3 regions of the Streptomyces sp. NPDC001135 genome follow, and region 2 is predicted to be linked to each of the others. Evidence: riboswitches for the same ligand, from Rfam matches in the RefSeq annotation. Region 2 holds a riboswitch; each other region holds the start of a gene.

Region 1 (9,914 bases), on a different contig from region 2:
CCACCTCGGCACGGGTGTCGCCGCGCGGCGCGGCGTGCGCCGGTACGGCGCCGAGTGCGGCGGCCGCGGCCGACAGCACGCACAGGGCGGCGGCACCCCGGTCGAATCCGGACGAGGCAAGGCGGCGATGAGACCCCACGGCAGTCCTTCTGCTGGCGGACGGAGCGGACGGATACCGCTCCCCCGGCGCCTGGGGACGGGGAGGCCCCGGCGCCGGGGAAACGCGGCAGACAGTAGCCGCAGGAAAGGGCGCCGAGCCAAGCCGGCGACGGCGCAAAACGGCACCGCCCCGCCCCTGACGCAGGTCATGGGCGGGGCGTGGAGTCAGCCTCGGTCCGTGGGATTCGCCCGTTCGGACGTCACCGTGTGTGGGTGTCGCGGTTGCCTCAGTTCACCCGGACGCCGAACTGGAACGGCATGTCGGCCATCGCCTCGTAGCGGACCACGGCACCGGTGTGCGGGGCGTGCAGCACCTGGCCGTTGCCGGCGTAGAGGCCGACGTGGTGCAGGTCGCCGTAGAAGAAGACCAGGTCGCCGACCTGGAGCTGGCTCATGGACAGGTGGGGGCCGATGTTCGCCTGGGCCTCGGAGGTGCGCGGGATGGAGACGCCGGCCTGGGCGTAGGCCCAGGAGGTCAGGCCCGAGCAGTCGAAGGAGGACGGGCCGGTGGCACCGTAGACGTAGGGCTTGCCGATCTGGCTCTGGGCGGCGGAGAAGGCCGCCCCGGCACGGCCGGAGGCCGGCGGGGTGTCACCCAGGTTCACCCGCGCGCTGGAGGAGCGGTCGGCGCGCTGCTGCTGGGCGGCCAGGTCCGCCTTCTCCTTGGCCGTCAGGGTGTTGAGGAGCTTCTGCGCGTCGGCGAGCTTGCCCTGGACTTCCTTCTTCTTGTTCTCCAGCTCGGTGCGCGTGGAGGAGAGGTCCTTGAGCTTCTCGGTGGCCTCGGCGCGCTCCTGGGCGAGTTCGCGCTGTTTGTCCTGAATCTTCTTCAGCGCGTCGACCTGCTGGGCGCTCAGCTGGTCGAGGGTGGAGGCCTTGTCGAGGAAGTCGTCCGGGTTGGAGGACAGGAAGAGCTGGACCGAGGGGTCGATGCCGCCCGTGCGGTACTGCGAGGTGGCCAGCGAGCCCAGGCCGTCGCGCAGCTTGTTGAGGTCCTGCTGACCCCGGGCGACATTGTCCTGGATCGTGGATATTTCCTTCTGCAGCTTCTGCTGCTTCTCCTTCGCCCCGTTGTACTTCTCGGTGGCCTGCTCGGCCTCCTCGTACAGCTTGTCGACCTTGGCCTTGACCTGGTCCTTGCTGAGCTTCGGCGCGGCGTTGGCGGCGTTCGCGCTCAGCACGACGGCTGCGGCGGCTGCGGTGGTCAGCACGGTCACGCGGGCGCGACTCTGCTGCTTGGGTCGACGGTGGGACGCCACGGAGGACGAACTCCTTCTTGTGAGTGAGTGAGTGATCACCCGTTCGGAGGTTCGAGCCCAGACCCTAGTGACCCAGTTGTGATCAGTTCAAATCCTCTCACCAGAAAATCCCATCACGCAATGCATTCTTTGCACAGAACTCACATGGGGTGATGCGCGGTTGACACTACGTTGCGTGAAGATCCGGCCAATTCGGGCATTGTGTATGCCCGTTGGACCTTCAGGACAGTCGCTTGAGAAGCACCGCAGACGCGACGGGTCGGGCACCGGCCTTGGCGACCCCGTCGGCCACCTCCCGGTCGGTGGAGGCGACGATGACCGGACGGCCCGGCGGCTCCGCGCGCACGAGCTGCCGGATCAGCTCGTCGGCCGTCACCCCCGGCTTCGAGAACAGCACCCTGACCCCGCGCGGCGGCGCGAGCAGCACCGGGGCGGCCAGTTCGGCGCCGTCGAAGACACACGTCACCTCGGCGCCGGTCTGGGCGGCGAGCGCCGACAGCTGGCCGAGCAGCCTGAGCCGCTGCTTCTCCAGCGGCATCTGCGGATAGCCGGTCTTGGTGACGTTGTAGCCGTCGACCACCAGATGCGCCTGCGGCAGCGCGAGCAACTGGTCGAGGATGGCCGGATCGTGCTCGGACAGGGCGCGGGCCGCGATGTCCTTCGGGGTCATTCGTCCCGGTTCGACCGCGTCGACCGTCTCGGCCGGCCGCACGGACACCGGAGGCAGGGCGAGTTCCCGGCGCAGCCCCTGGGTGGCCTCCAGCAGGGTGTCCAGCAGCAGCCGCACCCGCATGTCCTCCACACTGCGGCCCTCGCGGGCCGCGCGGCGGGTGGCCTCCAGCGCGGCCTCCGCCTCACCCAGGCGGGCCTTGAGCCGGCGGGACTCGCTCTCGGCGGCCGACACCTGCCGGTGCGCCTCCGTGCGCACGGCGTCCATCTCGGCCTGCGCCTTGCGCAGCGCGGCCTCGCCCCGCTTCACATCACTGAGGGCGGCGCGCAGCTTGCGGTGAAGTGATTCGGCTTCCTTCTTCGCCGACTCCAGCTCCGTGCGCAGCCGTTCGGTCTCGGCGCGGGTGTGGTCGCGGGCCTGGTCCAGCTCGGCGCGCAGCCGCTCCAGCTCGGCCCGGCTCTCCTCGTCCGCCCGCTCGGCGTCGGCGCGCTGGGCCTCCTCGCCCGCCGCGGTGACGAGCTTCACCCAGCCGGACGGGCGCAGTACATAGGCCGCGGCCGCCACGTCGAGCGGGTCCGCGGCCGGGGGCGGGGAGCCGGAGTCCAGAGCGCCGGCCAGTTCCGGCTGGGCCTCTCTGAACTTCTCCCCGATCCGCTGCCGGAACAGCGGATCGGTCTCCAGCGCCGACGCCATCGCGTTCCCGGCGAACTTCGCCCGGCGATTGGGGGCGAACCGGGCGTACTGCCGCAGCTGGGCGGGCAGTTCCACCATGGTCAGCCCGCCGAAGCCGTCCGAGACGATCTGTACGACCCGGCGGCGCACGCCGTCGGGCAGCGGACGGTCAAGCACCTCGGCGGTGCCGTCGCCCGGCCCCCCGCCTGTGGTCTCCACCATCCGTCACACCCCACTATGTCTGTTACTTCCCCGGGGCCGCTCCGCTCAGGAGCCGGCACCCGGCCTGTCCACGAGTTCCACCTGGTCCACCGCGTTGCACCAGCGGCAGCGCACCGACTCGATGGTCTCACTGACCACCTCGCGCTCCTCCACCGTCGGCTCGCCCGCCAGGTCGAGGTGGACGTACTCGACGACCTTCGAGGAACGCGTCACGTCGAACCGGGTGAGATTGCCGCACAGGGCGCAGCGCCATCGGGTCGTCGCGGTCGGCAGGGGAACCGTCATCGTGGCTGTCCGCTTCCTTCTCGTCTCGCTCCCGCGCCGCCGGCCGACGCGTGTGGCCGTAACCCTACGGCCTGCCGGGGACTCGCCGCCCGTCCGTTCACGGCGGCGAGGCGGTCTGTTGGCTTGCGTCCCGTTACGTCATGCTCTGTGTTCATGATCAGCGAGTGGAGCTCGGCGGCCGGCAGGGCCCTCAGAGCGGTCCGGAGCGCACCGGCACCCATGACATACGCCCTCATCGGCCTGTGCTGTCTGCTCTTCGCCCTGGGCCCGGCCTCGGGCCTCACCCCGGGATACGGCTCCGGGGACGTGCTGCTCGCCGCGCAGCGGGCGTACTTCCGGCGCTGGGGCGTGGTGCCGGCCGAGCTGTTCGGCAGACCGGCACGTGCGGCCCTCACTCCGGCCACGGCCCTGTTCGTGCACGGCAGCTGGGTGCATCTGCTCGGCAACATGCTCTTCCTCTTCGTCTTCGGCGTGATGACCGAGGAACGGATGGGCCGGGTCGAGTTCACCCTCTTCTACATCGGCTGCGGCTACCTGGCCCTGCTGGGCTACGCGGCCGCCAACGCCGCCTCCGAGCAGTCGCTGGTCGGCGCGTCCGGGGCGATCTCGGCGGTCCTCGGAGCGTTCCTCTACCTGTTCCCACGCGCCCGCGTGACCAGTCTTCTCCCCTTCCTGTTCTTCCTCCCGCTGCGGTTCCCGGCGTGGGTCGTGCTGCCGTTCTGGGCGGCGCTGCAGTGGGCGGCGGCACGGCAGGCCTCCAACGGCCCCGGGGTGGCGTATCTGGCCCACCTGGTCGGCTTCGGTCTGGGCTTCGGCTACGCATGGGTGCGCTACGGCCGTACAGCTAGAGTGAGGTCCGCCCCAGCTCCGGCACCCGAGGGAGAGAACCAGCCGTGATCACCGCGATCGTCCTCATCAAGACCAGCGTGGACCGGATCCCCGAGATCGCGGAACAGATCGCCGCGCTGGAGAGCGTCAGCGAGGTCTTCTCGGTCACCGGCACCTACGACCTGATCGCCATGGTCCGGGTCGGCCGGCACGAGGACCTGGCCGAGGTCATCCCCGGCCGGATCAGCAAGATCCCCGGCGTGGAGGCCACCGACACGCACGTCGCGTTCCGCACGTACTCCCAGCACGACCTGGAGGCCGCGTTCTCGATCGGCCTGGACAACTAGGCCCTGTCGTTTGGATCATCCCGGCGTCGCAGGGTCTGGCACGCACAACTGCCGCGTTGTCGGATCCCCCGGGTACGCCCGGTACGCGGGTGGCGGTCCACCGAGTGCTGCCATCGGCGCCCCGCCCGCGCGGTCCGCCCGCGTCCGCGCCGCCGGAGGAAACGAGCGCCTCGCCGCCGGGCAGGACGGTCCCGCGCCGGGGTGCGGGACGTCGTCGGAGGTGCCGGCGTGGGCGACGGCCCGTCCCGGGCAGCGCGCGGCAGAGGCCGTCCGGGACGCCGAGGCCGCCGACGGCGTGCCGTCGCGCCGGCGGCGCAGGGCGGCGGACGAGCCGGCTCCGCCGACGGCGGGGAACGCGCGCTCCTCCTGCGGCATCGGCGTGCCGCCGCCGGCCCTCTCCGTCCTCCCGGCCGGTCGCAGTCGCGCCGGCCGGGGCGGGTGCGGAGACCGGCCGCCGCGGACATCTCCGCCGCACCGGCCACTCAGCAGCGGGTGCCCGCGCGGACGGGCCGCCACTGACCGCCGGCGCCGGCCCGCGCGGCGGGGTCACCTACCGATCAGGCCGCGCTCCGGCTCAGACCGCCGGGACGCAGCGGCCGTCCTCTGTCCGGTACGTCCACTTCGCGCCCTCGGTCACCAGTTCCCTGACCGCGGTGACGAAGCGCTCGACGTGTTCGTCGGGGGTGCCCGCGCCGAAGCTGACACGGATGGCGTTGAGGGACTTCTCGCCCGGGGCGGCCTCGGGGGCGCCGCATTCGCCCTGGGTCTGGGGGTCGCCGCCGAGGAGGGTGCGCACCAGGGGGTGGGCGCAGAAGAGGCCGTCGCGGACGCCGATGCCGTACTCGGCGGAGAGCGCCGCGGCGAAGTGGGAGCTGTTCCAGCCCTCGACGACGAAGGAGATGACGCCGACGCGCGGGGCGTCGTCGCCGAAGAGGGACAACACCTTCACCTGCGGGATCTCGGCGAGGCCCGCGCGGACCCGGGCGATCAGGTGCTGTTCGCGGGCGACCAGGGTGTCCCAGCCGGCCTCGGTGAGCGCCTTGCAGGCCGATGCGATGGAGTAGGCGCCGATCACGTTGGGCGACCCCGCTTCATGCCGCGCGGCGCTCTCGTGCCACTCCACGTCCACACCGCCGTCCTGACGCCGGGTCACCTTGCGGCTGGCACCGCCGCCCGCGAGGTACGGCTCTGCCGCACGCAGCCAGTCGGCGCGGCCGGCCAGGACACCGGAGCCGAAGGGGGCGTACAGCTTGTGACCCGAGAAGGCGATCCAGTCGACGTCCAGGTCGCGGACGGACACGGGGTGGTGCGGGGCCAGTTGGGCGGCGTCCAGGACGATGCGGGCGCCGTGCGCGTGCGCCGCCGCCGCCAGTTCGCGGACCGGCCACAGCTCACCGGTGACGTTGGAGGCGCCGGTGACACAGACCAGGGCCGGGCCGTAGCCCCCTTCAACGGACACGGTGCGGTCGGCGAGGGCGCGCTCCAGGGTCTCGACGGCCTGCCGCGGGGTGCGCGGGGCGTCGAGGCAGGTGACCTTCGCGTCCTGCCAGGGCAGCAGGGAGGCGTGGTGCTCGGTCTCGAAGACGAAGACCTGGCAGTCGGCGGGGAGGGCACGGGCCAGCAGGTTCAGGGAGTCGGTGGTGGACCGGGTGAAGATCAGCTGGTCGTCGGTCCGGCAGTCCAGGAACTCCGAGACCGTCCTGCGGGCGTTCTCGAACAGGTCGGTGGAGAGCTGGGAGAGGTAGCCGGCGCCCCGGTGGACGCTGCCGTAGTAGGGGGCGTAGGCCGCCACGTCGTCCCAGACGCGCTGGAGGGCGGGGGCGCTGGCCGCGTAGTCGAGGGCCGCGTAGGTGACCTCGCCACCGGTGACGAGCGGGACGGTGACATCCCTGCCCAGAACGGGCAGAGGCGCACAAACGGACTGGTCGGCGGCAGCGGTGAAGACGGACATGGGGAACTCCCGTGAGGAACGTACGCCCCGGGGCGTACGAAGAAGAGAAAAAGGGTGTGCGGAGGCGGGGCTCGGCGGCCCTATCGCATTCGCTTGCTCACGGAAGACTCCCTCGGACGACCAGGACCCCTGGCCCCACACTTCTCCAAGCGTGCGAGGGGTCCGCGCTTGCCGTAGACCTCGCTGCCTACGGCCTGGTCCTCACCCGGGGCACCCCGCCACGGACGGAGGGTTGCCGGACAGTCGGCCGGGGCCTCATGACTGTCACTCATGACCTGCTCAGGAACGTACGTGAAGTGATCGCGGTCCCGCAACCCGTGTCCGCATCGCGGGACCGCACCCTGCGTGTCTCAGGCGTTGCTGGCCGCCACCCAGCGATCCAGTGTCCGCTTCGCCGCACCGGAGTCGATCGACTCCGCCGCCCGGTCCATCCCGGCCCGCAGCTGCTCGGCCAGCGGCGCGTCCGTCGGCCGCAGCGCGACGAGCGCCGCCGCCGAGTTCAGCAGCACCGCGTCCCGCACGGCCCCCGTCTCACCGTCGAGCAGCCGGCGAGCGACCTCCGCGTTGTACGACGCGTCCGCGCCGCGCAGGGCCTCCACGGGGACGAGGCCGAGGCCGACGTCCCTCGGGTCGAAGGACTCCTCGGCGACCTTGCCGTCCCGGACCACCCACACCCGTGAGGTGGCGGTCGTGGTCAGCTCGTCCAGACCGTCGTCGCCGCGGAAGACCAGGGAGGAGTTGCCGCGCTCGGCGAGGACACCGGCCACGATGGGCGCCATCCGGGGGTCCGCCACGCCGACGGCCTGGGACCGCACCTTCGCGGGGTTGGTCAGCGGGCCGAGCACGTTGAAGGTCGTGCGGATGCCCAACTGGCCGCGTGCCGCGGCCACATGGCGCAGCGCCGGGTGGAACTTCACCGCGAAGCAGAAGGTGATGCCGGCCTCTTCGGCGACCTGCGGGACCCGTTCCAGCGGGAGGTTCAGATTGACGCCCAGCTTCTCCAGCACGTCCGAGGCACCCGACGCCGAGGACGCGGCCCGGTTGCCGTGCTTGACGACCTTCGCCCCGGTGCCGGCGACGACGATCGACGACATCGTGGAGATGTTCACCGTCTTGGCACCGTCACCGCCCGTGCCGACGATGTCGACGGCCGGTCCCGGCACCTCGATCACGTTCGCGTGCTCGTACATCGCGCGCACGAGCCCGCTGATCTCCTCGACCGTCTCGCCCTTGGCACGCAGCGCCACGGCGAAGCCCGCGATCTGCGCGTCCGTCGCCTCTCCGCGCATGATCCGGTCCATGGCCCATGCCGTGGCGTCCGCGCTCTGGTCGCGGCCCTCCAGCAGGGCGTTCAGTACCGCGGGCCAGGAACGGCCCGCCGCGGTGTCGCCTCCAGCGGGGGTCACAGCGCTCATCAGCCGCTCCTGGTGTCGTAAGAACAGTGTGTTCCCACCCTATCCAGCCGCGGGCACGGCGAAGGGCCCCGTCCGCAACCCGGACGGGGCCCCTCGGTGTGGCGTGGCGACGCGGGGATCAGTGGTGGCCGTGGCCGCTCGTGATCTCCTTGTACTCCTCGACGGTCGGCTTCGGGATCTGGTTGTCGTCGCCGTAGTAGGCGTTGGACAGCTTCACCCGGAGCTTCTCCGAGGCCTTGACCTTGCGCTCGACACCGTTCTCGTCGACCGTCGGGCCGATCTCGGCCGGCTCGTACTGGTGGTGGGCCGTGAGGGTGTGCAGCTGCTCCTGGCTGAGCGGCTCGTGCACCTCGATGAACTCACCGTGCGGCAGGCGCTTGATGATGCCGGTCTCGCGGCCGTGCAGCACCTTGTCGCGGTCGCGGCGCTGCAGGCCGAGGCAGATCCGCTTGGTGACGATGAACGCGACGACCGGTCCGACGAAGAAGCCGATCCGGACGAACCAGGTGACGGCGTTGATCGACAGGTGGAAGTGGGTGGCCCACAGGTCGTTGCCACCGCCGACCAGGCCGATCATGTAGACCGTCACCCAGGCGACACCGAACGCGGTACGGGTCGGGGCGTTGCGCGGGCGGTCCAGGATGTGGTGCTCGCTCTTGTCGCCGGTGACCCAGGACTCGATGAACGGGTAGACCGCGATCGCCGCCAGGACGAGACCGAAGAGGACCAGCGGGATGAACACACCCAGGACGAGCGTGTGACCCCAGAGGTTGATCTCCCAGCCCGGCATGTAGCGGACCAGACCCTCGGCGAAGCCCATGTACCAGTCGGGCTGGGCGCCGGTGGACACCTGGTCCGGACGGTAGGGGCCCATGGCCCAGATCGGGTTGATCTGGGCGACCGCCGCGATGGCCGCGATGACACCGAAGACCAGGAAGAAGAAGCCTCCGGCCTTGGCCATGTAGACCGGCAGCAGCGGCATGCCGACGACGTTCTTCTCGCTCTTTCCGGGACCCGCGAACTGCGTGTGCTTGTGGTAGAAGACCAGGATCAGGTGCGCCACCATCAGGCCGAGCATGATGCCCGGCAGCAGCAGGATGTGGATCGAGTAGAACCGGGCGACGAAGTCGTGACCGGGGAACTCGCCGCCGAAGAGGAACATCGAGATGTACGTGCCGACGATCGGCATCGACAGGATCGCGCCCTCGGTGAAGCGGACACCGGTGCCGGAGAGCAGGTCGTCGGGGAGCGAGTAACCGGTGAAGCCGGTGAACATGCCGAGGACGAACAGCAGGAAGCCGAACAGCCAGTTGATCTCACGCGGCTTGCGGAACGCGCCGGTGAAGAACACGCGCATCATGTGCACGAACATGCCGGCGAGGAAGATCAGCGCGGCCCAGTGGTGGATCTGCCGGACGAGCAGACCACCGCGCACGTCGAAGGAGATGTGCAGGGTCGAGTTGAACGCCTCGGACATCAGCTGCCCCTGGAGCGGGACATAGCTGCCGTGGTACTCCACCTCGTTCATCGACGGGTGGAAGAACAGCGTCAGATAGACACCCGTCAGGATGATGATGATGAAGCTGTACAAGCACACTTCGCCCAACATGAACGACCAGTGGTCGGGGAAGATCTTGCGCATGTTGGCCTTGGCCAGGGAGTAGATCCCGAGCCGGCCGTCGGCCCAGTCGGCGATCCGCTCGCCGGCCGGTGCCTTCCCGCGAGAGCGGGGCGTTTCGTTCGCTGCAGTACTCATCCGCGCTCCCAGAATGCAGGACCGACGGGCTCCTCGAAGTCGCCGAGCGCCTGGAGGTAACCCTCACTGTCCACGCCGATGCGCAGCTGCGGCAGGGCGTGGCCGGCGGGGCCGAAGATCACTCGGGCGCCGTCGGAGAGGTCGAAGGTGGACTGGTGGCACGGGCACAGCACGTGGTGCGTCTGCTGCTCGTACAGCGAGATCGGGCAGCCGACGTGGGTGCAGATCTTGGAGAAGGCGACGATGCCCTCGTGCGACCAGTCGAGCTCTTGCTTGTCCTTGATGTTGCCCGGCTGCAGCCGGACGATCATCAGGGCCGCCTTGGCGATCTCGTTCTGGAAGTCCTCATCGGT
Region 2 (9,914 bases):
GAGGATGAAGCCGTCGGAGGCGTCGGCCTGCACGAAGTCGTTGATGGTGTGCGCGACGGTGGCCGGGGCGCCGACGAAGGTCTGCCGGTTGCCGGTGTCGATGACCAGGTCGCGGATGGACCACTTGTTGGCCTCGGCGAGCTGACGCCACTCGCGGGCGACGGCGATCGGGTCCCGGTACATCCGCACCTGGGCCCGGCCCCGCGATATGTGCTCCTCGCTCACCACGGGGTCGACGTCGGGCAGCGGCCCCTCCGGGTCGTACGCCGACAGGTCCCGGTTCCAGACGAACTCCAGGTGTTTGATGGCGGTGGCGCCGCTGACCTGCTGCCGGCGCACCTCGCGGGCGAGTTCGGCGGCCTCCTGGTCGGTGTCGCCGAGGACGAAGGTCGCGGCGGGCAGGATCAGCAGCTGGTCGGGGCGACGGCCGTACCTGGCGAGCCGCGACTTGACGTCCGTGTAGAACGCCTGGCCCTCCTTCAAGGTCGCGTACCGGCTGAAGATGGCGTCGGCGCTCGACGCGGCGAACTCACGGCCCTCCTCGGAATCGCCCGCCTGGAAGATCACCGGACGGCCCTGCGGGGAACGCGGGACGTTGAACCGGCCGTGGATGTCGAAGTGCTGCCCCTGGTGCACGAAGGCGCCGGCCCGGGCGTCCTTCAGGAAGGTCCCGGTGGCCTGGTCGGCGACGATCTCGTCGCCGCGCCAGGAGTCGAAGAGTTCGTTGGCGGTGGCGAGGAACTCCTTGGCGCGGGAGTAGCGCTCCTCCTGCGGCAGGAAGCCGCCGCGGCGGAAGTTCTCGCCGGTGAAGGCGTCCCAGGAGGTGACCACGTTCCACGCGGACCGGCCGCCGGAGAGGTGGTCGAGGCTGGCGAACTGGCGGGCCACCTCGTACGGCTCGTTGAACGTGGAGTTGATGGTGCCGGTCAGGCCCAGCCGGTCGGTGACGGCGGCCAGCGCGGTGAGGACGGTGAAGGTGTCGGGCCGGCCGACGACGTCCAGGTCGTATATTTGCCCGCCCTGTTCACGCAGCCTGAGCCCCTCGGCGAGGAACAGGAAGTCGAACTTGGCGCGTTCGGCGGTCCGCGCGAAGTGCACGAAGGAGCTGAACTCGATGTGGCTGCCGGCGGCCGGGTCGCTCCACACGGTGGTGTTGTTGACTCCCGGGAAGTGCGCGGCCAGGTGGATCTGCTTCAGCGGCTTGCTCATGGGGTGCGGTCGTCCTCTCCGGCTGCTCAGGCGATGGCTGCTGCGTAGCGGTTGGCGGGGCGGGCGAGGCCCAGCAGGCCGCGCAGGGTGGAGGCCTCGTAGGCGTCCCGGAAGCGTCCCCGGCGCTGGAGTGCGGGGACCAGCCCGCGGGTGATGGCCGGCAGGTCGTGTCCGGCGACGGCGGGGCGCAAGCGGAAGCCGGTCAGCCCGGCGCTGTGGAGTTCCAGGAGCAGATCGGCGAGTTGGGCGGGGGTACCGGCGAAGATGCGGGCGTCGCTGGTGTACGGCTCCCCCGCGAGGGTGTCGAGGCGTGCGCGCCGGTCCTCCGCGGCGGCCTGCTCGGCGTCCAGGAAGACCACCAGGTCACCGAAGACGTGCAGGAGTTCACCGGCCCGCCCGGCCGCCTCCTGCTCGGCGCGGATCTCGGTGACGATCGCGCGGGCCTGCTCGGCGTCGTGCGGGGTGACGTAGCCGACGTCGGCCTGGCGGGCCACCAGCCGGTACGGGACGGTCTGGTGGGCGAGAGCGGTGACCAGCGGCTGGCCCTGGGGCGGGCGTGGAGTGATGGAGGGTCCCTTGACACTGAAGAAACGGCCCTCGAAGTCGATGTAGTGCAGCTTGTCCCGGTCGATGAAGCGGCCGGTGGCCACGTCCCGGATCTCGGCGTCGTCCTCCCAGCTGTCCCAGAGACGGCGCACGACCTCGACGTAGTCGGCGGCCTCGTCGAACAGGTCGGTCAGCCGCTGCTGTCCGGCCGGGGTCCGCAACTCCTCCACGCTCAGCGGCGGGAAGGTGCGGCGGCCGAAGTGGTCGGCCTCGTGCGGGCGAGCGGTGATCTGCACCCGCAGGCCGGCCCGGCCGGTGCTGACGTAGTCGAGGGTGGCGATCGCCTTGGAGATGTGGAAGGGCTCCGTGTGAGTGGCGATCACGGTCGGCACCAGACCGATGTGCCGGGTGAGGGGTGCGATGCGGGACGCGATCAGTACGGCGTCCAGACGGCCGCGGACCTGGTCGGTGCGGCCGTCCAACTCGCCGATGGGGGTCCCCCCGGTCGAGCGAAGTCGAGACTGGGGGAGCGAGGACTGCAGGCCGAGTCCGTCCTCGAAGGTGACGAAGTCGAGCAGGCCGCGCTCGGCCTCGGCGACCAGGTCGGCCCAGTATCCGGCGGTGAACAGGTCCCGGGGACGGGCGACCTGCTCGCGCCAGGAGGCGGGGTGCCAGCCGGTGCCGTCGAGGGCGACGGCAAGGTGCAGCGAAGGAGAAGGGGACACGGATGGATGCCTTCCTGGAGGTCCGTACAAGATCGCCGGCCCACGGGAATCGGGGCGCACGGCGCTGGGGAAACGGGGTCAGGAGCTACAGAGGGAGCCGGCCACGCGCTGCAGGTCGATGTGGGGCCGGGAGTGGAGGTGGACGGCGCGGCGTACACGTGTCACGTGTGGCACCTCCGTCCGAACGGTCCGGGCAATCACCTTCGACAAGCACAACGGCACAGCTATGCCGTTTCTTCCAGAGCGGCGGCGCCGGTGTGCCGTACGAGCGAGAAGACCGTACGTCGGCGCAGGGTGAACCCGATCGACTCGTACAGCCGGATCGCGTTCGCGTTGGTGGCCACGGCGTGCAGAAAGGGGTGTTCACCGCGCTCCTTGATGCCCGCGGCGACCGCGCGGACAAGGCGGGTGGCCAGGCCCCGGCCGCGGTGGTCCGGATCGGTGCACACGGCGCTGATCTCCGTCCAGCCGGGCGGGTGCAGCCGCTCGCCGGCCAGGGCGATCAGCCGGCCCTGGTGGCGGATGCCGAGGCAGGTGCCCATCTCGACGGTGCGGGGCAGATAGGGGCCCGGCCGGGTGCGGGCGACCAGGTCGAGGATTTCGGACACGTCGTCGGGGCCGAGCCGTACGGCCTCCCGGTCGGGCTCCGAACGCACGCCGGTGTCCACGAACTGGACGCCGTGTCCGGTGCCGACCACCTCCCAGCCCTCCGGTGCCTCGGTGACGCCCCGCACCGAGGCGGTGCCGCCGGGGCCGACGAGCGCGGCGAGGTCGGCCCAGGCGCGCGGGTCGTCCTCGTCGGAGACGGCGCAGAAGGGAGCCACGTCCCGGTGATAGCGGGCAGCGTTGCCGATTCGTTCGGCGATGGGGGTACCGCCCATGCCCTTCAGGCTATGGGGGAGGGCGTGGGGGCCGGTGAGCGCGGCCCAGGCGGGGTTGTCCAGGATGTGCGAGGAACTGGGGTCGCGGGTGGTGACGGACATGGTGTGGCGGTCTCCGGGGTGCGGCTCGGGCTGTGCGGCGCGAGGGGACTCCATCGCGGGGCGGCGGTGGAGTCCCCGGCCCGCACTGGTCAGGAGTTGTCGAGCGGCAGGCCCGGCGGGTTCACCTCGGACTTGGCGACGGCCTCGTTGGAGAGGTTGTACGCCTTGAGCCACTCGGCGTACTGACCGTTCTTGATCAGGTAGTTGATCGCGTCGGCCAGCGGCTTGGCGAGTCCGCTGTCCCTCTTCGCCGTTGCCGCGATCAGGCCCTGCAGGCTCGCGCCCGCACCGGAGTAGGTGCCCGCGGTGCGGGAGGCGTTGGGCGTGTTGGCCACCTGACGGTTGTGATACGCGAAGCCGGGGTTGGGACCGAAGGAGGCGTCGATCTTGCCGCTGTTCAGGGCGAGGTAGGTGCTGGGGCTGTCCTGGAAGTACTTGACGGTGAGCTTCTTGCCCTCCTTGGCCAGCTTGTCCTTCCACTCCAGGAGGATCTTCTCCTGGTTGGTGCCGGAGCCGACGGCGATCGTCTTGCCGGCGAGGTTCTCGTAGTTGCCGTCGAAGTTCCAGGTGCTCTTCTTCGGCACGATGAAGGCGAGGTTGTCCTGCCGGTAGGAGGCGAACTCGTACTTCTTCTTGCGCTCCTCGGTGTCGGTGACGTTGGAGAAGGCCACGTCGACCTTGCCGCTGTCGATGCCGACGAAGAGGTTCTCCCAGGTGGAGTTCTTGACCTCGGCCTTGAGCCCGAACACCGCGGCGACCAGGCGGCCGAGGTCGGGCTCCGAGCCGGTGAGGGTCTTCTGGTCGTTGCCGACGTACGCCAGCGGCGGGAACCCGGCGGGCAGGGCACCGATGCCGATCTCCAGCTTGCCGCTCTTCTTGACGGCGGCGGGCAGTTCGGCGCTGATGGACTTGACCTCGGAGACCTTGATGGTGGTCTGGGTGGCGGCGCCGTTGGAGACACGTCCGATGACGACCTCGCCGGACTTGGCGGCTTCGGTGGTGGTGGCCGCGTCGCTGTTGCCACCGCAGGCGGCGAGCCCGGTGGCCAGGGAGGCGACGGCGGTCGCCGCGGTGATGCCGCGCATCAGGCTGCGTCGGGAGAAGTGGGTGGGCATGGCCGTTCCTTGTCGCTGAAGGTGATGAGGGTGGCGTGGGGGGGAGGTCTGGGGGATGCGGCGGATCAGAGGACCTTGCTGAGGAAGTCCCGGGTCCGCTCGTGCCGCGGCTTGTCGAGGACCTCGGAGGGCGGGCCCTGCTCGATGACCTTGCCGCCGTCGATGAAGACGACCCGGTCGGCGATCTCGCGGGCGAAGCCGATCTCGTGGGTGACGATGACGAGGGTGGTGCCGCTGCTCGCCAGGTCCTTGATGACGGCGAGGACTTCACCGACCAGTTCGGGATCGAGGGCGGAGGTGGGCTCGTCGAAGAGGATGACGCCGGGGCGCAGCGCGAGGGCGCGGGCGATGGCGACGCGCTGCTGCTGGCCGCCGGAGAGCTGGCGCGGGTAGGCGCCGGTCTTGTCCGCGAGACCGACCCGGACGAGCAACTCGCGGGCCAGTTCCCGAGCTTCGGGCTTGGTGAGCTGCCCGGTCGCGACCGGGGCGGCGGCCACGTTGTCCCGCACGGTCAGATGCGGGAAGAGATTGAAGTTCTGGAAGACGAAGCCGATCCGGCCGCGCTGGGTGAGGATGGCCCGCTCGCTGAGCTCCTTGAGCCGGTCGCCCTGCCGCTTCACGCCGACCAGCTCGCCGTTGATACTGACGTACCCGATCTCGGGCTTCTCCAGGTGGTTGATGACGCGCAGCAGGGTGGACTTGCCGGAGCCGGAGGGGCCCAGGATGACGGTGACCTCGCCGGGGCGGACGGTCAGGTCGACGCCGTCCAGTACCCGGTGGGTGCCGTACCACTTGTGCACGTCGTGGACCTCGACGGTGGCGGCCTCGACGTCCGCCAGGGCTTCGAGCGTCTCGGCGGTCATACGGCGGCCTCCCGGCGTATACGGGCCCGCAGGTCGGAAAGACCGGTGCGGAGTTTCTGCAGCGGCGTCGGCGGCAGGCTGCGGGTGGCACCGCGGGCGTAGTACCGCTCGACGTAGAACTGGATGACGGACACGATGCTGGTCAGGATCAGGTACCAGACGGTGACGACCAGCAGCAGCGGCACGATGTCGCCGGGGTAGGTGGCGCCCATGGTCTGCGCGGAGCCGAACAGGTCGAGCAGGGAGACGTAGAAGACCAGCGAGGTGCCCTTGATCAGGCCGATGAGCTGGTTGACGTAGTTCGGGATGATCGTGCGCAGCGCCTGCGGGAAGACGATCCTCCGGAACTGGTAGCCCTTCGGCAGGCCGAGCGCGGCGGCCGCCTCGTGCTGGCCCTGGTCGACGGAGAGGATGCCGCCGCGTACCACCTCGGCCGCGTAGGCGGCCTCGTTGAGGCTGAGGCCGACGACGGCGACGGCCATGTCGGTGGCGAGTCTCGACTCGTCGAAGGAGAAGAAGGCCGGGCCGAAGGGGATGCCGACGCTCAACGTCTTGTACAGGGCGCTGAAGTTGTAGAGGAAGATCAGCACCACGATGAGCGGGATGGAGCGCAGCGCCCAGACGTAGGTCCAGCTGACCGCGCGCAGCACCGGGCTCTTCGAGAGCCGGCCCAGTGCGAGCACGATGCCGCCGACAAGGCCCAGCACCGCACTGTAGGCGGTGACTTCGAGGGTGATCAGCAGGCCGTCGAGGATGGTGGGGCGCAGGAACCAGTAGCTCCAGCGGTCCCACTGGTAGAAGGGGTTGGTGACCAGTCCGTGCGCGAACTGGGCGACCAGGACCAGCACGACCGCGGTGAGGATCCAGCGGCCTGGCCGCCGCAGCGGAAGAACCCGCTGGGCCGTGAGAGCTTTTGACGGTTCGTCGATGGTCGGCGCCTCGGCGAGCGTGACGGTGGCACCAGGGGGTTCACTCATGGTGGGCTCCGGCTGGGGTGGGCACACACCCCGGAAGCACGGCAGCATGCGGCGGGGCACACGACGGCTAGGTACCGGGGGCGGGGAGGGCAAGGGGGCACACCGCGAGCGCGGTGTGGGTCAGGACGTGCGGGGGCTGCGGGGAGGTGTCAGCCCCGACAGCGGGCGCGGCCCGGTGCGGTACACAGTGCGCTGCTCACGCGGAGCAGATCGACGGCACGATCAGCGACGAGCAGGTTCGCGTACGACGGTACGCAGCCCGGGGAGCGGCGGGCGGCCGTCCTGGGAGCTGCGTACATGGCGTCACCGTCACTGTTCCGGCCCTGGGGCCTCGCGCTTACCGAAACTTCATCGGCCGGGTCGTCACCTGGGGCACCCCACCGCGGCGGGAGGGTTGCCGGTCAGCAAGCCAGGGCTTGTCGCTGACGCTCATGACCGTTCTGGGCAGTAGTTAAGGCAACGGCCCGAACTTTTGTCAACGCCGGTCCACCAGGTGAACGGCCGGCGGTAAGGAGTCTGGGTATTGAACCTGTGCCGGCCCAGGCCGGTCAGTCCGGATACTCCGGTCCGACCGCGGTGCGGGCACCGAGCGCCTTTCCCCTGCCCCGGCCGAGTTCACGCCGGTACCCGCCGAGCAGACCGGATTCCTCGAGCTGTGTCACCTCACGGAAGCGCGAGCCCGGAGCGACGGCGGTCACCAGCGGGGCGACGAACAGCGCGTCGGTCGGGCAGTACGCCTCGCACTGGAAGCAGGTCTGGCAGCTGTCCTGTCGCGCGATCAACGGAACGCCGTCGGCCGCGATCGAAGACGCGCGTCGGGCACACCTCGATGCACCGGTCGCAGGCGATGCAGCGGTCCGGCTCGGCGATCCCGATCACGCGGCTCGCCCTCCGCTCGTGACCAGCGCCCGCGACGCCGGCTCCGGACCTCGTCGAGCCCACCGTTGAGCAGCCGACAGTGCCGGGCCGGATCCTGCGTCGGCCGGTCGGCCCGCTAGTGCATGCCGCGCGATTCGGTGCGCTGCAGTGCCGCGTGGTACGTCCAGCGGCCGTGGGCCGCCATCGCGGCCGCTTCCCTGGCCCGGAGGAGTTCCTCACCGCTCGCCCCCGGCCCTTCGCGGACCGCGGACCGCGTCCCGTGCAGCGACCGCAGAGCCGGCTCGAGACGGTCGGTGTGCCGCAGGGAGGTGCGGTCGTACGGCAGGACCTCGCGCTGGACGGCGGCGACGACCTCGCCGTGACCTACGTTCACGGCACCGGTCGGGCGGAGGCCGGCCGTCCCCACGGCCGCCCGCAGCCCACGGCCCGGACGGACCCGCCGGGTGGCGAACTCGGCGGCGCCCCGGCCGGCCCAGCTCCCCGAGGACGCCGCCCACGCGGCGTCGTGGCTGCCGCCTACGGTGAAGCCGCCGCAGATCAGCCCGCGGGTCGCGGTGTCGCCGGCCGCGCACAGGCCGGGGACGTCGGTCGAGAGATCGACTTCGATGTAGATCTGCGGGAGCTCCAGGGCCAGGAGCGACTCGATCTCTTCTGCCGTTTCCTGCGGGACATCGGTCGACGGCTGGGAAAGCCGGTACTGATGGATTTGGAGGGCGATTACGGTCCGGCTCGTCGTCTGCCGAGGCAGAGCAGGGCTTGGGTGTGGCGTTTGCGCCGCCAGCTGGTCGGAGACGCCGAGGTTGCCTTCGGGGATCCCCGGGGAACGCAGACAGCCGAAAGCGCCGAGCCGGTAGTCGACCGAGACGACGATCATGGCGTCTGACCGACTGGTCGGGCGATCCGATCGGCGGTTCGAACCTCCTGCAGGCCCACGGTGTGGAGGTACCCACGGGGACTCGAGCGAGGCCCCCGGCTGCGGGTCCGTCGACAGTGACGGGCCCGCGCTCAGCGACCTGGGGCGACCCGGTGGGCCCGACCGCGACAGTCATTCAGTCAGTGCGTCGCGGGGACAGGAAGCCAGGACTTCCTGCGGGCAGACATCCTGCCTGCCGGCGAGCAGCTGCGGGCCCTCGGCGCGGAGGATGGCCGCCCTCTGAGCATGGCCCGAGCCAGTGGTACCCGATGCGCCGGGACCACTGGCTTCTCAGCCCTACCATGTGCATGGTTGCAGCGTGGCGGTGCGGTCAGAGCCGACCCGCCACGAAGTCGGCCACCTGGGTGCCGAGTTGCTGGCCCGCGCGGTTGTCGAGGGAGGTGTGCTGGCCGGACCAGATCCGGCTGAGCCACGCTTCGGTGGCGGCGTCCTGGAAGCCGGTGAAGGTTCGGGTGACGCCCTTCGAGGTCACCGCGAAATGATGCCGCGCCCCGTAGAGTCCGGCGAGCGTCGTTGCCGCAGCCTGGCTGAGAGCGCCGTGAGCCCCCGGATAGGACGGATCCGGTGCGGTCGGCAGCAGAGGGGTCCAGCTGGGATCGCCGACGATGCCCGGGTTGTAGTGCGTACCGCCGAGCCTGATGGCCGTGACGGGCCGCCAGACGTGGTAGGCGTACTTGGCGTCGTACATCGCGATCGCGGTGTCGGCGAGGGACAGGTCGAGCCGGGCGAAGACCTTCACCGCCTTCTCCAGGTTCGCGTTCTGGGAGGTGACGAGGTTCTGCGTGATCTGGTTCCAGACGTTCCATACGGGTGCCGCCGCCCAGAACTTCGCGGCTGCCGTCTGATCGGGAGTGCGGGTGGTGCTGGTCTTGCTCCCCAGGCTCTTGACCTCGTTCAAGGCGGTGGCGTAAGCGGCGCTGCTCACGGCCGGCGGCGGTGCCGGGCGGAACTGCCGTCCGTCGGCCAGTACGAACGGCTTGACCGATCCCCAGTCGGTGAACACCGGTGTCGGGAAATCGGGAGGGGTGGGCCGGTAGTCCCCGGCCTTGTCGCCGGGGCGGAACCGCGGCGGCTCGGCTGAGGATCCGTCATTGGACCGCAGGGTGATCAGCCTGCGGGCGACCTCCGCCCCCACAGCAATGCCCGCCTGCTTGCCCGAGCCGTCGGAAATCGCGGACAACTGGCTGCTCAGCCGCTGGTTCAAGCCCGCGCGCCTGGCCGGGTAAAGGGCCACCAGCACATCGTGGGCTGCCTGGTCCGCTGCGGCGTCCGCACGAGCGCCTCTTGGCGCCGTCACCGAGAACACGTAGGCCGGGCCGGCCCGGGTGATCGATACCACCGCGTCGTACTCGGCAGCCTGCAGAAGCGCGAAGCTGCGCGTGGGTTGGACGGTGGACGGCTGCGCCTTCGGATTGCTGAGGATGGTGACGAGCTCGCGGTTCCACTCCACGACCGACATCCCTGCCCCCGTCGCGGCGGTGCGCAGGGCCGGCGAGTGAGCGGTGGTGGACCCGAAGGCCGGGCCGGCGAGTCCGGCTGCCAGCGCGGCTCCGGCAAGTATGGCGAGTGTCTTCTGCTTTCCACCCATGTTCTGTGGCTCCTTGTCGCTGGTGGCGGGTTGTGACAACTGGCGGTCATGCGCGTGGCTCATCTGTGTCGGCCACGCGAGCGTGATGGTGTCGG
Region 3 (9,914 bases), on a different contig from region 2:
CCGTCTGGACGCGTTCGAAGAGCTGCTCCGGGGTGGCGCCGGGGAACGCCGTCCGGTAGGCCTTCTCCCCCGCCTCGCCGCCCGGCGCGTACAGCCGCAGGGTCGCTTTCGCCAGGTCGTCCGTGATCTTGCCGTGCAGGCCGGCCGTGATCAGGAACAGCCGGTACTCGTCGCGGTTGTGGCCGACGAGCAGCTCCACCTCCCGCGCGGCCCCGGAGGCCAGGGCCTGCCAGGGGGTGCGCGGGAGGACCTCGCCGTCGACGACCGGGGCGAAGGGGACGGTGGTGGGGGCCACCTGACCCCACCGGGCGGCGTGGGCGGGCATCCTGGTGCCCAGCGCCGCCCCCGCTTCGGCGAGCCGCCCCGGGTCCACCGCCGCCAGGTCGGCCGCCGTGGGCTCCCGGCCCGCCTCCGCCGCCAGGGCCGCCGCGATGTCGCGGGCCAGGTCGGCGGAGAAGAACGTGCCGGGCACGCTCTGGGCCACCGCCCGCCGGAACAGGCCCCGGGCCCGGGGCATCGCCAGCAGTGAGGCGATGGAGCCGGCGCCCGCCGACTCGCCGAAGACCGTGACCTCGGCGGGGTCGCCGCCGAACGCGGCGATGTTCTCCTGCACCCATTCCAGGGCCGCCACCTGGTCCAGCAGGCCGCGGTTGGCGGGTGCGCCGTCCCAGAGGGCGAAACCCTCCATGCCGAGGCGGTAGTTGAAGGTGACGACCACGACGTCGCCTTCGCGGGCCAGGTGCTGCGCGTCGTAGCCGGGCTGGCCGGCGTGGCCCAGTTTGAACGCGCCGCCGTAGATCCAGACCATCACCGGGCGGGCGGCGGACGGGTCCGGGCCGGGGGTCCACACGTTGACCGTGAGCCACCCCTCGTCCTGCGCGGTGGGCGGGAGGGCCGCGCGGGCCAGCAGGCCGGGCTCCTGCGGGGGCGGCGGGCCGAACGCGTACGCCTCCCGGGTGCCGTCCCAGGAGCGGGGCGGGCGCGGGGCCCGGAAGCGGGCCGCGCCGACGGGGGGTTCGGCGAAGGGGATGCCCCGGAACACCGACAGGCCCTGCTCGGTGCGGCCGCGCACCGCGCCGGAGGCGGTGCGCACCACGGGGCCGTCGGTGTCCGGGGCGCCGGTCTCCCGGGCCTGCGACTCACTCGTCGTCATGCTCGCTCCTCACTGGTCATCCCAGGAACGTACGACAGCGCCCGCAAGTGCCCGGCCGGGTACGGGGATTCAGCTGAGCGTCTTCAGCGAGGCCGCGTCGTACGGCGCCAGCTCGTCGAAGCGGTCGGAGAGGACCTTGGCCGCCCACTCGGGGTCCTGGAGCAGCGCGCGGCCCACGGCGACCATGTCGAACTCGTCGGACTCCAGACGGTCGAGGAGGTTGTCGATGCTCTTGACCGGGGAGCCCTCGCCCTGGAAGGCGTTGACGAAGTCGCCGTCGAGGCCGACCGAGCCGACGCTGATGACCTGCTTGCCGGTGAGCTTCTTCGTCCAGCCGGCCAGGTTCAGGTCCGAACCGTCGAACTCCGGCACCCAGTAGCGGCGGGTGGAGGCGTGGAAGACGTCGACGCCGGCCGCGGCGAGCGGGGTCAGGATGGCCTCCAGCTCCTCGGGGGTCTCGGCGAGCCGGGCGGTGTAGTCCTGCTGCTTCCACTGCGAGTAGCGGAAGATGACCGGGAAGTCGGCCGAGACCGCCTCGCGTACCGCCGCCACGATCTCCGCGGAGAACTTCGTACGGGCCACCGGGTCGCCGCCGTAGGCATCCGTGCGCCGGTTGGTGCCCTCCCACAGGAACTGGTCGAGGAGGTAGCCGTGGGCGCCGTGGAGCTCCACGCCGTCGAAGCCGATGCGCTCGGCGTCGGCGGCGGCACGGGCGAACGCGCCGATCACGTCGTCCAGGTCCTTCTGGGTCATCGCCTTGCCGGTCCGCTCGGCACCCGCGGTGACCAGGCCGGAGGGGCCGACGGCCGGGGCGTCCGGGAACGGGGCGTCGCCCTGGTTGCGGACCATGCCGATGTGCCACAGCTGCGGCACGATGGTGCCGCCCGCCGCGTGCACGTCCTCGGCGACCCTGGCCCAGCCCGCGAGCTGCTCCTCGCCGTGGAACCGGGGCACGCGGTCGCTCTGCCCGGCCGACTCGTGGCCGACGTACGTCCCCTCGGTGACGATCAGCCCGACGCCGGCGGCGGCGCGGCGGGCGTAGTAGGAGCGCACGTCCTCGCCGGGGATGCCGCCCGGGGAGAACATACGGGTCATCGGCGCCATCACGATCCGGTTCGGAACGGTGAGACCGTTGAGCGCTATCGGGCGGGACAGGATCTGGGCCGCGCGGGAGGCGGGAGTCGTGACGGTCACGGGAGGGCTCCTCGAGAGCAGGACTTAACCGGCTGGTATGTGCATGCGCATTGTTGCACCAACTGAAGCAACACCCTATGAGTCGGCGCACATTCCCCGACCGGACCCACCCGAGCGTGACCCCGGACACATCGACCAGGTCTGTCCACATCAAGCATCTTGATATCGAGATAATGCGTCGGCAAGGACAGTGGGACGGTGGGAACGGGGGCCGGCCATGCGACGGGTCAGGCGGGACAGGGACGGCGGGACCGGCGGACACGGACTGATGGCGCAACTGCGACGGCCTCCCGGCGGGCGGGACGCGCGGTTGATGCTGCTCGCGCAGTGCGTGGACCGGACCGGAACCGGGGTGTGGGCCGCGGCCTGCGTGCTGTACTTCACCTTCGTGAGCGGGCTGGACGCGGGCCGGCTCGGGCTGCTGCTGGGGGTGGGCGCGGTCGCGGGGATCGCCGGGTCACCGCTGGCCGGACGCGCCGCCGAACGGCTGCCCGTGCGGGACCTGCTGATCGCCTGTCACCTGCTGCGCCTGGCGACGATGGTCCTGCTGCTGGTCGCCGACGGCCTCGCCACCCTGCTGCCCGTGGTCGCCCTCACCAGCCTGGGGGAGCGGGCGGCCAAGACGCTGGAGATGCTCTTCGCCACCCGGGTCGCGGGTGAGCGGCGGACCACCTACCAGGCGCTGTCCCGCAGCGTGGCCAACGCCGGTTACGCCGTCGGCGCGGGCATCGCCGCACTCGGCCTCGGCGTGGGCACCCCGAACGCCTACCGCGCGCTGATCATGGCCAACGCGCTCTCCTACGTCCTGGCCGCCGCGCTGGTCTGGCGGACCCGGGAGCCGGCGGGCCACGGCCTGGTCGTGGCGCACGGCGACCACGGCCGGTCAAGCGGCGACAGCACCCCTGACGGACCGAACGGACCCGGCAGGCCGGCCGGACAGCCCCCCGCCCCCACCCCCTGGCGTGACCCCGGCTACCTGCTGTTCGTCCTCCTCGACATCCCGATGAACCTGGACGACTCCGTTCTCGGCGTCGGGCTGCCGCTGTGGCTGGTGCACCACACCAGCGCGCCGCACGCGGTCGTCCCCACGTTCCTGGTGGTCAACACCGTGCTCGTGGTGGTCCTGCAACTCCGGGTCTCGGCATGGGCCGAAGGCCCGCGCCGGGCGGCGGCGGCAGTGGGCTGGTACGGCATGACGCTGCTCGCCTGCTGCCTCGTGCTGGCGACCGCCACCGGCGGCGGAGCCTGGTCGGCCTCACTCGCCATGCTCGTGGCGGCGGTGCTGGTCACCGTCGCCGAACTGCTGCGCTCGGTGAGTTCCTGGGAGCTGGCGGTCGTCCTGGCGCCGCCGCGTGCCCGGGCTTCCTATCTGGGCGTGGCCGGGATGGCGCAGTCGGTGCAGAAGTCGGTGGGACCCCTGCTGCTGACCGGTGCGGTGATGACGGCCGGTCCTGCGGGCTGGCTGGCGCTCGGTGCGGCCGTCACCGGGCTGGGTGCGGTGCAGCGGCAGGCCAGCCTGCGGCGCCTGACGGCCCTCGCCGCGCCCGCCACCGGCTCCCGGACACGCCCGAGGGCGGCACCCCCTGCCACTGACAGGGAGTGCCGCCCTCGGTAAGGACGTTGATCAACCAGAGGCCGAAGCCCCGGGGCCGATCAGAAGTCCATGTCACCGCCCGGCATGCCGCCGCCGGCCGGCGCGGCGGCCTTCTCCGGCTTGTCGGCGATGACGGCCTCGGTGGTGAGGAACAGCGCGGCGATGGAGGCGGCGTTCTGCAGCGCGGAACGGGTCACCTTCGCCGGGTCGATGATGCCCTCGGCGACCAGGTCGACGTACTCGCCGGTCGCGGCGTTCAAGCCGTGGCCCGGGGTCAGGTTGCGCACCTTCTCCACCACGACACCGCCCTCGAGGCCGGCGTTGACGGCGATCTGCTTCAGCGGGGCCTCGAGCGCGATGCGCACGGCGTTGGCGCCGGTCGCCTCGTCACCCTCGAGCTCCAGCTTCTCGAAGACCTGGGAGGCCTGCAGCAGGGCCACGCCACCACCGGCGACGATGCCCTCCTCGACGGCGGCCTTGGCGTTGCGGACGGCGTCCTCGATGCGGTGCTTGCGCTCCTTGAGCTCCACCTCGGTGGCGGCACCGGCCTTGATGACCGCGACACCGCCGGCGAGCTTCGCCAGGCGCTCCTGCAGCTTCTCGCGGTCGTAGTCCGAGTCGCTGTTCTCGATCTCGGCGCGGATCTGGTTCACGCGGCCGTTGACCTGGTCGGAGGAGCCGGCACCGTCGACGATGGTGGTCTCGTCCTTGGTGATGACGACCTTGCGGGCGCGGCCCAGGAGGTCCAGGGTCGCGTTCTCCAGCTTGAGGCCGACCTCCTCGGAGATGACCTCGCCGCCCGTGAGGATGGCGATGTCGCCGAGCATGGCCTTGCGGCGGTCGCCGAAGCCCGGGGCCTTGACGGCGACGGACTTGAAGGTGCCGCGGATCTTGTTGACGACCAGGGTCGACAGGGCCTCGCCCTCGACGTCCTCGGCGATGATCAGCAGCGGCTTGCCCGACTGCATGACCTTCTCCAGGAGCGGGAGCAGGTCCTTGACGGAGCTGATCTTGGAGTTGGCGATGAGGATGTACGGGTCCTCGAGCGACGCCTCCATGCGCTCCATGTCGGTCGCGAAGTAGGCGGAGATGTAGCCCTTGTCGAAGCGCATGCCCTCGGTGAGCTCGAGCTCCAGGCCGAAGGTGTTGCTCTCCTCGACGGTGATGACGCCTTCCTTGCCGACCTTGTCCATGGCCTCGGCGATCAGCTCGCCGATCTGGGTGTCGGCGGCGGAGATGGACGCGGTGGAGGCGATCTGCTCCTTGGTCTCGACGTCCTTCGCCTGCTCCAGCAGGGCGGCGGAGACGGCCTCGACGGCCTTCTCGATACCGCGCTTCAGGGCCATCGGGTTGGCACCGGCGGCGACGTTGCGCAGGCCTTCCTTGACCAGGGCCTGGGCGAGCACGGTCGCGGTGGTCGTACCGTCACCGGCGACGTCGTCCGTCTTCTTGGCGACTTCCTTGACCAGCTCGGCGCCGATCTTCTCGTACGGGTCCTCGAGCTCGATCTCCTTGGCGATGGAGACACCATCGTTGGTGATCGTGGGGGCGCCCCACTTCTTCTCGAGGACGACGTTGCGGCCCTTGGGGCCGAGCGTCACCTTGACGGCGTCCGCGAGCTGGTTCATGCCGCGCTCGAGGCCGCGCCGCGCCTCCTCGTCGAACGCGATGATCTTGGCCATGTGAAGTGGTCCCTCCAGGACTGGGGGTGATTCCTTCGGACCGCGCCCGCGCCCGCGACGGACGGCTCGCCGGCCGCGTGGTTCCTTGCCCCACTTGGCCTGCGGGCCTCACCGACCCGGTCCTTCTTTGTCACTCTCACCTTCAGAGTGCTAACGCCAATGATTAGCACTCGGCATGCCCGAGTGCAAGGCGCACCCGCGAAGCGGGTTCGTTGAGGGGTGGTGGTCGGGTGGCGGGCGGGAGCAAGCGGCTCGGCGGGATCGGCCCGGGGCGAAGGGGGGCAGTCCGGACACGGCGAAGGGCCCGCACCCTGTGCGAGGTGCGGGCCCTTCGTGCGAAAGACGTTCAGGCGCTGAGGCGGACCATGTCGGCCTGCGGGCCCTTCTGGCCCTGCGAGATCTCGAACTCCACCCGCTGGCCCTCTTCCAGGGTGCGGTAGCCGTCCATCTGAATGGCGCTGTAGTGGACGAAGACGTCCGCACCACCGTCGACCGCGATGAAGCCGTACCCCTTCTCCGCGTTGAACCACTTGACGGTGCCCTGAGCCATGCCTAACTCCCCTATTACTGGCCCTTGCACAGATCCACACTTCGCGGATCCGGGTCAGACCTCACCCCCCATTGGTCGGGGGCGTGCGCCGGAACGCGTCGACCGCGGCTGAATGTATCTGTCCAACTGCCGTCTGCAACAGGTCAATCGGACGAGAATTCTGGACGTGAACGGTCCGAAATGTGGTGAGAATTCACCTGACTTCGGGGCAAGTCGGGCCCCGTAAAGGTTACAAAAGCCGCATAAAACCCCCGCACTTTGGCTGCTTCTTGCGGGGTGCGCGGCATGAAATCCAGGGCTTACGACCCGGAGGCCGTGCCCAGGTTCCCCAACTGTACCGCGCTCAATCACGCAGAATTGCCCCCTCCGCTTCTCTCACGGAGGAGGCAATTCCATGAACAATCGGTAACTGAAGTTACCCAAGGTAACGATCAGCCGCCGGCGACCGCCGGAATGATGGAGACACCGGCCCCGTCCGGGGTGGCGGTCTCAAGGCCCCGCTCGAAGCGGACGTCGTCGTCGTTGACGTAGACGTTCACGAACCGGCGCAGCTTGCCCTGGTCGTCCAGGACACGGGCGGCGATCCCGGTGTGGTTCTTCTCCAGGTCCTCGATGACCTCGGCGAGGGTCGCCCCCTCGGCGGCGACCTCGGCCTGCCCGCCGGTGTAGGTGCGCAGGATGGTGGGGATGCGAACGGTCACGCTCATGCGAGGCCAGCCTCTCGGAAAGAGTCCAGGTTGGGGCGGATGGTGGCGGTGAGGCCGGTCCCGGCCACCGCGTCGAGGGTCTTCAGGCCGTCACCGGTGTTGAGGACGACCGTGGTCTTCGCCGGATCCAGGAGGCCGTCCTTGAGCAGCTTGCGGGTGACGCCGACGGTCACACCGCCCGCCGTCTCCGCGAAGATGCCCTCGGTGCGGGCCAGCAGCTTGATCGCGTCGACGACTTCCTCGTCCGTGACGTCCTCCACGGCACCGCCGGTGCGCCGGGCGATGTCCAGGACGTAGGGGCCGTCGGCCGGGTTGCCGATGGCGAGGGACTTGGCGATGGTGTTCGGCTTCTGGGGCCGTACGACGTCGTGGCCGGCCTTGAAGGCGGTCGACACCGGGGAGCAGCCCTCGGCCTGCGCGCCGAAGATCCTGTACGGCCTGTCCTCGACCAGACCGAGCTTGATCAGCTCCTGCAGACCCTTGTCGATCTTCGTGAGCTGGGAGCCGGAGGCGATCGGGACGACGATCTGGTCGGGCAGCCGCCAGCCGAGCTGCTCGCAGATCTCGTACGCGAGGGTCTTGGAGCCCTCCGCGTAGTACGGCCGCAGGTTGACGTTGACGAAACCCCAGCCCTCGCCGGCCGGGTCGCCGATCAGCTCGGAGCAGAAGCGGTTCACGTCGTCGTAGTTGCCCTCGATGCCCACCAGCTCGCCGCCGTAGACCGCGGCCATGACGACCTTGCCCTGCTCCAGGTCGTGCGGGATGAACACGCAGGAGCGGAACCCGGCCCGGGCCGCGGCGGCGCCGACGGCACCGGCCAGGTTGCCGGTGGAGGAGCAGGAGAGCGTGGTGAAGCCGAAGGCGCGGGCGGCCTCCAGGGCCTGGGCGACGACGCGGTCCTTGAAGGAGTGGGTCGGGTTGCCGGAGTCGTCCTTGACGAACAGGCCGCCGGTGACGCCGAGTTCGGCGGCGAGGTTGTCGGCCTTGACGAGCTCGGTCCAGCCCGGGTTCAGGTTCGGCTTGCCGGCCACATCGGCCGGGACGGGCAGCAGCGGCGCGTAACGCCAGATGTTCGCGGGGCCGGCCTCGATACGGCGGCGCAGCTCTTCGGTGTCGTAGCCGGAGAAGTCGTAGGCGATCTCCAGCGGGCCGAAACACTCCTCGCAGGCGAACACCGGGCCGAGCGGGACGCGGTGACCGCACTCGCGACAGCTCAGGGCCGCGGCGGGACCGAGGTCGACGGTGGAACTGCTGGTGCTTGCAACTGTCTGCACAGCCATGGAGGCGAGGCCCTTTCTCCTCATCTTCCTCACGACGCACCTCGCCGTGAGACGGATTTGGCACCTTCCCTAGCCGGGAGCCTCGCTGGAGAACGAGAAACCGGCTGGAGGGTTGCCGGGGCTTCATCGGGCCGTGTCCCTCTGCCCCTCTGGATGAGCGGTATGCAGTTGTTGAACTCATTGAACGCGGAACGACCCCCGACATGCGATGGTCACCGGCGTTGTTCAAGACTGTAACCGACGGCCAGGACAGTTGAGATAGTCGTCCAAAGCGCGAGATGGATCACACGGCTCACCCGTGTGGTCACGAACAGTGAGGAGTCGCAGACCGTGCTGGAAGAAGTCGAGCGCTGGCTGGCCACCCGCTCCTGGTCCGTGACCGATCGCCCTCTCCACCGGATCCTGTCCGCCAAACAGCGCACGGGCCAGACGATCAGCGTCGTCCTGCCCGCCCTCAACGAGGAGGAGACGGTCGGCGACATCGTCGCGGTCATCCGTCACGACCTCGTGGAGCAGGTGCCGCTCGTCGACGAGATCGTCGTCGTCGACTCCGGCTCCACCGACCGCACCTCCGAGGTCGCCGCCGCCGCGGGCGCCCGGGTCGTTCACCGCGACGAGATCCTGCCCCGCGTCCCCGCCGTCCCCGGAAAGGGTGAAGTGCTGTGGCGCTCCCTGCTGGTGACCGGCGGGGACATCCTCTGTTTCATCGACGCCGACCTGAAGGAGTTCTCCTCCGACTTCGTCTCCGGGATCGTCGGCCCGCTGCTCACCGAGCCGGACGTGGACCTGGTCAAGGCGATGTACGACCGTCCGCTCGCCGGGTCCGCCGGGCAGGGCGGCCGGGTCACCGAGCTGATGGCCCGCCCCCTGCTGAACATGCACTGGCCGCAGCTGGCCGGTTTCGTGCAGCCGCTCGGCGGGGAGTACGCGGCCCGCCGCTCGCTCCTGGAGCAGCTGCCGTTCCCCGTCGGCTACGGCGTGGAGCTGGGCATGCTGGTGGACGCGCTGCACCTGGTGGGTCTGGACGCGCTGGCCCAGGTCGATGTCGGGGTCCGCAAACACCGGCACCAGGACGGGCAGGCGCTGGGCCGGATGGCGGCGGCGATCTACCGCACGGCCCAGCTCCGGCTGGCCCGGGGGCATCTGATCCGGCCGTCGCTGACCCAGTTCGAGCGGGGCGAGGACGGCTTCGAACCGCGCACCTACTCGGTGGACACCGAGGAACGGCCACCGATGGTGGAGATCGCGGAGTACCCCGAACGCAAGGTGGCCTGAGGCCGGATGTGGCCGGGGTTCGTATACGGCCGCGTCACGGGGCGTAGCCGTACGTTTGAGCGTTTCCGGGCCGGGCTAGGTTGAGGACCATGGCTTCCACGCAGGGTGCTGAGGTACTGGTCGCGTCCAATCGCGGCCCGGTTTCGTACACGGTGGACGAGCACGGCTCGCTGCACGCCAGGCGGGGCGGCGGCGGACTGGTCTCGGGGCTGTCGGCCATCGGCGCGGACGCGGACTCGGTGTGGGTGTGCGCCGCCCTCGGCGACGGCGACCGGGAGGCCGTACGGCGTGCGGACGGCGGGCTGCTGCCGGCCACGGACACCGGCGGGCAGCGGGTGCGGATGCTGGACATCGACGCGGCCGTGCACGCGGACGCCTACAACGGCATCGCCAACTCGGTGCTCTGGTTCGTCCACCACATGCTGTACCAGACCCCGCTGGAGCCGGTCTTCGACACGGAGTTCCGGCGGCAGTGGGCG

Evidence for each region. A riboswitch is a leader RNA that binds a small molecule or an ion and turns the genes downstream of it on or off. The one in region 2 is predicted to bind S-adenosylmethionine.
Region 1: linked by a shared signal. The riboswitch ahead of ACWC94_RS13485 (aminotransferase class V-fold PLP-dependent enzyme) and the one ahead of ACWC94_RS07255 (amino acid ABC transporter permease) in region 2 are both predicted to bind S-adenosylmethionine.
Region 3: linked by a shared signal. The riboswitch ahead of thrC (threonine synthase) and the one ahead of ACWC94_RS07255 (amino acid ABC transporter permease) in region 2 are both predicted to bind S-adenosylmethionine.

Annotation. Positions count from the first base shown of each region.
Region 1 covers NZ_JBSFKD010000008.1:232,356-242,269, forward strand. Annotated here, with positions in the region: gene ACWC94_RS13455 (NlpC/P60 family protein) at 1-139, opposite strand, end outside; gene ACWC94_RS13460 (NlpC/P60 family protein) at 387-1,415, opposite strand; gene ACWC94_RS13465 (NYN domain-containing protein) at 1,636-2,979, opposite strand; gene ACWC94_RS13470 (hypothetical protein) at 3,025-3,264, opposite strand; gene ACWC94_RS13475 (rhomboid family intramembrane serine protease) at 3,418-4,161, shown strand; gene ACWC94_RS13480 (Lrp/AsnC family transcriptional regulator) at 4,158-4,439, shown strand; gene ACWC94_RS13485 (aminotransferase class V-fold PLP-dependent enzyme) at 5,014-6,390, opposite strand; SAM riboswitch class IV at 6,550-6,666, opposite strand; gene trpD (anthranilate phosphoribosyltransferase) at 6,741-7,805, opposite strand; gene qcrB (cytochrome bc1 complex cytochrome b subunit) at 7,924-9,561, opposite strand; gene qcrA (cytochrome bc1 complex Rieske iron-sulfur subunit) at 9,558-9,914, opposite strand, start outside.
Region 2 covers NZ_JBSFKD010000004.1:45,880-55,793, reverse strand. Annotated here, with positions in the region: gene ACWC94_RS07285 (NtaA/DmoA family FMN-dependent monooxygenase) at 1-1,209, opposite strand, end outside; gene ACWC94_RS07280 (LLM class flavin-dependent oxidoreductase) at 1,236-2,480, opposite strand; gene ACWC94_RS07275 (putative leader peptide) at 2,559-2,645, opposite strand; gene ACWC94_RS07270 (GNAT family N-acetyltransferase) at 2,705-3,463, opposite strand; gene ACWC94_RS07265 (transporter substrate-binding domain-containing protein) at 3,553-4,578, opposite strand; gene ACWC94_RS07260 (amino acid ABC transporter ATP-binding protein) at 4,644-5,441, opposite strand; gene ACWC94_RS07255 (amino acid ABC transporter permease) at 5,438-6,418, opposite strand; SAM riboswitch class IV at 6,747-6,855, opposite strand; gene ACWC94_RS07250 (hypothetical protein) at 6,967-7,200, opposite strand; partial or broken gene ACWC94_RS07245 (hypothetical protein) at 7,250-7,297, opposite strand; gene ACWC94_RS07240 (hypothetical protein) at 7,413-8,171, opposite strand; gene ACWC94_RS07235 (vanadium-dependent haloperoxidase) at 8,542-9,914, opposite strand, start outside.
Region 3 covers NZ_JBSFKD010000001.1:142,028-151,941, reverse strand. Annotated here, with positions in the region: gene ACWC94_RS00840 (carboxylesterase/lipase family protein) at 1-1,153, opposite strand, end outside; gene ACWC94_RS00835 (NADH:flavin oxidoreductase) at 1,223-2,347, opposite strand; gene ACWC94_RS00830 (MFS transporter) at 2,616-3,962, shown strand; gene groL (chaperonin GroEL) at 4,001-5,623, opposite strand; gene ACWC94_RS00820 (cold-shock protein) at 5,970-6,173, opposite strand; gene ACWC94_RS00815 (MoaD/ThiS family protein) at 6,605-6,880, opposite strand; gene thrC (threonine synthase) at 6,877-8,160, opposite strand; SAM riboswitch class I at 8,178-8,320, opposite strand; gene ACWC94_RS00805 (glucosyl-3-phosphoglycerate synthase) at 8,491-9,435, shown strand; gene ACWC94_RS00800 (alpha,alpha-trehalose-phosphate synthase (UDP-forming)) at 9,525-9,914, shown strand, end outside.